2 linked regions of the Niabella yanshanensis genome follow. The protein of the gene in region 2 interacts with the protein of the main gene of each other region in a pairwise test. Links are inferred from orthologs where the notes say so. Each region holds a gene or a part of one and is shown on either strand. Other genes may lie near its edges.

The links.
Region 1: the proteins of U0035_RS14710 (region 2) and def interact in binary tests that used the Escherichia coli proteins (3 or more experiments, as listed by UniProt). The link is inferred for Niabella yanshanensis from one-to-one orthologs.

The regions. Positions count from the first base shown.
Region 1 is NZ_CP139960.1:1,099,340-1,102,513, forward strand. The notes cover bases 184-3,024. They hold def (peptide deformylase), read right to left. Parts: upstream 1,975-3,024; coding sequence 1,393-1,974; downstream 184-1,392. Other genes in these bases: U0035_RS04075 (ribose-phosphate diphosphokinase), read right to left, coding at 184-491; radC (RadC family protein), read left to right, coding at 703-1,392; ruvX (Holliday junction resolvase RuvX), read right to left, coding at 2,072-2,479; U0035_RS04095 (UbiA-like polyprenyltransferase), read right to left, coding at 2,483-3,024. Outside these bases: more of U0035_RS04075, read right to left, coding at 1-183; more of U0035_RS04095, read right to left, coding at 3,025-3,174. UniProt on the Escherichia coli protein: Removes the formyl group from the N-terminal Met of newly synthesized proteins. Requires at least a dipeptide for an efficient rate of reaction. N-terminal L-methionine is a prerequisite for activity but the enzyme has broad specificity at other positions.
Region 2 is NZ_CP139960.1:3,527,401-3,530,654, forward strand. The notes cover bases 107-3,027. They hold U0035_RS14710 (aspartate-semialdehyde dehydrogenase), read right to left. Parts: upstream 2,103-3,027; coding sequence 1,110-2,102; downstream 107-1,109. Other genes in these bases: bcp (thioredoxin-dependent thiol peroxidase), read left to right, coding at 107-350; U0035_RS14705 (Uma2 family endonuclease), read right to left, coding at 371-970; U0035_RS14715 (DUF6364 family protein), read left to right, coding at 2,506-2,736; U0035_RS14720 (hypothetical protein), read left to right, coding at 3,000-3,027. In the rest of the region: more of bcp, read left to right, coding at 1-106; more of U0035_RS14720, read left to right, coding at 3,028-3,155; U0035_RS14725 (hypothetical protein), read right to left, coding at 3,221-3,254.

The sequences.
Region 1 (3,174 bases), 2.4 Mb from region 2 along the record:
AACTTTTCAATATAGGGAATGAACACCGCATGGCTGTCCAGGTGATCCACCGGAATATCAAAATAGCCCTGTATCTGCGGAGCGTGCAAATCCATAGTTACAATACGATCGGCTCCTGCTGCGGTAAGCATATTTGCTACCAGTTTACTACCAATTGCTACCCTTGGGCGATCTTTCCGATCCTGCCGGGCATAACCATAGTAAGGCAAAACAGCTATTACTTTATAAGCCGAAGCCCTTTTGGCAGCATCAATCATCAGCAGTAATTCCATCAGGTTATCAGCCGGAGAATAAGTGCTTTGTACCAGAAAAATATAGTCTCCTCTTACACTTTCCAGGTAATTGGGGGAAATCTCACCGTCGGCAAAGCGTTGAATGCTAAGCTTTCCGGGGTCGCAGCCAAAATGTTTTGCTATTTCTACTGCCAGTGCTTCGGATGCTGTTCCCGAAAATATTTTAGCAGCATGGGGAATCGATTGAGCTTTATGCATTGTATTCGTGGATGAGCGGCGAAGATATTTTTTTTATTCAACTTATGAGGTTGAATCACATTTTTTTTTGAATGCCCGATATACAGGGTCCTTATATTTCAGGAGAAAACCTGTTACCTGCTTTTTCAAAACCAGCCATCGCCACTACATACAGCTTACTCTTTACCTGAAAAGTACGCTAACTAAAATATTCGTATTTTTAGGATAATTTATGAAATTGAAGAACACCATTAAAGAATGGCCAAGGGATGATCAGCCAAGGGAAAAGCTAATAGCCATTGGCGCCAATAACCTGAGTAATTCGGAGTTGCTGGCGATACTGATTCATAATGGAACCCGTGAAAGATCTGCCTTAACCCTGGCCAAAGATATCCTGAAGTTAGGTAATGACGACCTGAATGAGTTAGGCACCATCAGTATAAAACAGCTTACATCTGTGAAAGGTATCGGGGCAGCGAAAGCCATTACAATAATGGCAGCTATGGAGCTCGGCAGAAGACGCCAGATGGGGCGCATGCCCCATAAGCAGCGGTTCACCACTTCTAAAGAGATGGCAGATTTCCTGAAAGAACGGCTCAAAGACTACCAGCACGAAGTTTTTGCCGTCATTTACCTTAACCGGTCCTGCAAAATTTTAAGCTTTGATATTATCAGCACCGGAGGCATCACCGGAACGGTTGCCGATCCCCGGGTTATCTTAAAACACGCCCTCGAAAAAAATGCGGTCGGTCTTATTTTAAGTCATAACCACCCTTCAGGAAGCCTGAAGCCCAGTAAAGCTGATGAATACCTGACTGAAAAGATCAAACAGGCAGCTGCCTTTCTTGACATTAAAGTGCTGGATCATGTTATCGTAAGTGATGCCGGGTACTACAGTTTTGCCGATGACGGGCTGCTATAATTAACGGCTAAAAGACATTTTATAGTCTACTTTTATTTTACCCGAAGAAATATCATTGAGCTTTCTTTTGAGCAACTGCCTTTTTAACGCCGGTAAATGGTCGATAAACAATTTACCTTCAATATGGTCGTATTCGTGTAAAATCACCCTGGCTGTAATACCCGTATAGGTATCTGTATGTGTTTGAAAGTTTTCGTCTTCGTACTCAATAGTAACCGATTCCGCTCGGGTAATATCTTCTCTTATCTTAGGTATACTTAAACAACCTTCGTTATAGGCCCATGGTTTCCCATTCAATTCTTTTACGTAGGCATTAATGAATACTTTCTTTGCGCCCTCATCGCCCGGGTATTCCTGCTTTTCTTCCTCATCTTCCATTGCTTCAAAGATCTGCACAGAATCAACCACAAACAATCTTATTGATTTATTGATCTGAGGTGCAGCCAAACCCACGCCATTACTGGCATACATGGTTTCCCACATATTGGCAATTAATTCTTTTAAGCCGGGATAATCAGGCCCTATCTCTTCTGCTACTTTTCTTAAAACGGGATTGCCGTAAGCTACTATTGGGAGAATCATGGCGGCAAAGGTACTGATTATTGTGAATAGGTAGCAATGAGTGATGAGTAATGAGTTCCAGACAACCAAGTCGCCAGGTAGCAGCGCCATCGTACGATCACCTGTTTAAATATTCCTGGAGCATAATGGTGGCGGCGATTTCATCTACCAGGGCTTTATTACGCCTCTGCATTTTTTTCAACCCCATCTCCAGCATTGCATCTTTAGCCATTTTGGAAGTGTAACGCTCATCCACCATTTCGAGCGGCATTTGAGGAAAATGTTTTTTCAGGTTTTTGATCGCTTTCTCAACCAACGGCGTGGCATGGGTATCCGTATCGTCCCAGTTTTTGGGCATACCAATAATAATTTTTTCTACCGGTTCTTTGACAAAGTAGTCCTTCAAAAAAGATATCAACTGTTTCGATTCAATAGTGGTCAACCCGGTTGCAATGATCTTCAACGGATCCGTAACGGCTATCCCGGTTCTTTTCAGACCGTAATCTATACAAAGCAATCTTGCCATTATTTAGGGATTTATAGTCTGGTAATGATGTACAAACAAATCTACAACAACAAACACCGCAAAAACTACTGAAGCAATTCCGTTAGCGGTCATAAATGCCAGGTTTACCCTGCGCAGGTCGTTAGGCTTTACAATGCTATGCTGGTAAAAAAGCATGCCGGCAAAAACAGCAATCCCCCCCCAATATAACCATCCAAACTGTCCGATAAAACCGGCAATGATCACGCAGGTGGCGCTTAACACGTGCAACAACTCTGAAACACGCAAAGCTTTCTTTTTACCCAACACAGAAGGGATGGAATACAGATCGTTGTTTTTGTCAAACTCCTCGTCCTGCAACGCATAAATGATATCGAAGCCACTAACCCAAAAGATAACGGCAAAAGAAAAAAGTATGGGCAACAGATCGAAGCGCCCCGTTACCGCCAGGTAAGCGCCTATTGGCGCTAAAGACAACCCCAAACCCAACACCAGGTGACAAAGAGGTGTGAACCGTTTGGTATAGCTATAACCCAGCACCACTGCCAGGGCGATGGGTGAAAGATAAAAACAAATGGAATTGATAAAATACGTACAGACCACAAATAGCAGCGAGTTGATAATGGTAAACCATAAAACCCTGTCGGCCTTTAATATACCGGCAGGAATTTCCCTTACGGCCGTGCGTGGATTCCTCGCATCAAAGCTCCTGTCGA
Region 2 (3,254 bases):
CCCAGGATCTGACCCCAACCTGTACTATACAGGCCTGTAATCTTAGGGATAATTTTGCATTGCTCCGGCAACATGGTATTGAAATAGTTGGGGTTAGTCCTGACGATGCGGCCAAACACAAACGATTTGAACAACGTAATTCACTGCCATTTCCATTGATTGCGGATACTGGTCATAAAATATTAGAGAAATATGGTGTGTGGGGGGAGAAGCAAATGTTTGGTCATAAGTATATGGGTGTATATCGCACTACTTTTTTAATTGATGAAAAAAGTGTTATCAAAAAAATCATCCTGAAGCCTAAAAGCAAGCAGCACGCAGAAGAGATCATTGCTGGGTTCAATGATTGAGGTAATCATTTATAAAATTTTTAAGCAGGCATCTGGGTGCCGTTATAAATATCCCTGATGTTGATAGACACGTTTAGTGATTCAATCGTTAACGTGTTCTCAGGTGTTTTGTACTCTTCCAGTTCCCAATGCCCGCCGGCATTCAACCTGAAGCATTCTATATTTATTGATTCACTATCTATAAGTATATATTCTTTTAATGTTGGAATATCCCTGTATAATTTAAATTTTCCGCCGCGGTCGTAGTTTTTTGTGGATGGAGACAGGATCTCAATAAGAACTGTAGGAAGCACTGCGGTGTCTTCATCTTCTTTCGAAGCAGTAATCTCTCCACAGATAACCGAGATATCGGGATAAGTAAATAATGTATTTTCCGGGATATGGATACGCAGATCGCTGCCATAAGGTTGGCAGGACTTGCCTTTCAGCGCTGTATATAACTCGCCAGACATATTCTTAGAAATCACATTGTGCCGTCTTCCGGCTCCGGCCAAAGCAAACACTCCTCCCTGGAAAAACTCATGCTTGGTATCAGAAGCCTTTTCCATTTCCAGGTATTCGGACATTGTATAAAAGGCTTTTTGATAGGCTGGCGCTGGTTCATTTAAAATGTTGTCCATATATGCAATTTACTTCATTTTTAGGATGCGCTTAACCTTAAAAAGTTAAATCCATATTATAAGGGTTCGTTATCGCCTGAGAAAATAAAAGCCGGCGGTTGATAACCTCCGGCTTTTATAAGACTGTTATAAATAAAACTTATATCAGGTTGTTAGCTACCAGGTACTCAGCTACCTGAACGGCATTAGTAGCCGCACCCTTACGCAGGTTGTCACTCACGATCCACATATTTAATGTTTTAGGCTGTGTTTCATCGCGGCGGATGCGGCCTACAAAAACCTCGTCTTTTTCATGTGCGTCCTTTGGCATCGGGTATTGCTGGTTGGGCAGGTCGTCTACTACTACTACACCAGGAGCTGATTCTAACAGGTTTCTTACTTCTGCCAGTTCAAATTCATTTTCAAATTCAACATTCACGCTTTCGCTATGACCCCCCATTACAGGTATCCGAACAGTAGTCGCTGTCACTTTAATATTATCGTCGCGCATGATCTTTTTGGTTTCATTCACCATTTTCATTTCTTCTTTGGTATACCCATTGTCGGTGAACACATCAATTTGCGGAATAACATTTAAATCGATAGGGTATTTATAAGCCATCGGATATTCGCTGGCATTGTTTCTTTCACCCATCAGTTGATCTACCGCTTTAACACCGGTACCCGTTACGCTCTGGTAGGTGGAAACTACCACGCGTTTAATTTTGTACGCTTTGTGTAAAGGCTGCAGTGCAACGACCATCTGGATCGTAGAGCAGTTGGGGTTGGCGATAATTTTGTCATTGGTGGTCAGGATATCTGCATTGATCTCAGGTACGATCAATGGTTTAGACGGATCCATTCTCCAGGCAGATGAGTTATCAACCACGGTAATACCCGCAGCAGCAAATTGGGGCGCCCATTCTGTAGAAGTACCTCCACCGGCAGAAAATAATGCCACAGCAGGTTTTGCTGCGATACCGTCCGCCATGCTCACTATTTTATATTTTTTTCCTTTAAACTCTACTTCTTTACCTACGCTTCTTTCAGACGCTACCGGAACGAGTTCCGTAACCGGAAAGTTTCTTTCGGCCAATACCTGCAACATTTTGGTGCCCACAAGGCCGGTGGCGCCCACTACTGCAACTTTCATTTTTTTATTTTTTGGTTTTAGATATAAAAAAAGCCTTCCGTATTTACGGAAGGCCTGTTAAAAAATTTATGTTACACACACAAAAACTACAACCTTCCATTACGGATGTTTCTTAATCTTTGTATGTTTCTTTATTGTCATTGGGTTGCAAAGGTAGATCGATGACTGAAATCAACAAAATATTTTTTAAAAACCTCGTTTCTTTAACGTTGATTTAGCGAATGCTTTTAATACCAGGTTATTAAATACAGGTAACCTGTTACAACAGGCATATAATTACGGTGGAGATTAAAGAATGCAACGATTGGGAATCGGGAATAAAACCGGGTTATATTATCTCCCCAGGCTAATGACTGACGAAGTGGGTATGCGCATAAAATTTAAAAATGCGCATCTTTGATGTGTGAAAACACGCTTAAACATCACGATTGAGGAAGGCATTCTGGAAGAAATAAAGAAGTATTCCAACCGGAACAATATTTCGATCTCTGAACTAGTAGAAAAATATTTTAAGAGAATTGTCGATAAGCCTAAAAAGAAAAGTCTTTTGGATAAAATCAAGACTTTACCAGAGCCTTCTATTTCACTTGATATCGAGTACAAAAAGGGATACTACGAAGAAAAATACAAGTAATGGCCAGCAAAGTTTTTCTGGACGCTAACGTGATACTTGACCTGCTTCTGAAAAGAAATAATCATAATGATTGCGAAGCAATTTTTAAAATGGTTCTTGATTAGAAAATTACAGGATATATAACCCCTTCTGTTTTCCAGGTCGTTGCACACTGGCTTATTAAAGCATACGGGGCGAAAGTTGCTAAAGAACTACTTCCGGATATTCTGGAAGAGCTGGAGATTATTGAGGTGATACGGCCGATACTGATAAAGGCGCTTAAAATGTCTTACGATGATTTGGAGGACAATATTCAATATTGTACAGTACAGTATCATCATTTAGACTATTTTGTTACAAGCGATTTGGGAATGTTCAACCATAAATGGGAAGGAATAGCCGTTATTTCTCCCCGTAAGCTACTTGAAACATTGGCTTAAGCAAACACCAAAACTCCCGCATGTATTGCTGCTGCCTGGAGTTGGTGGTACCCATCAACGACCCTTTATTTTGCCTTTACGGGTATAATTTCAGACCTT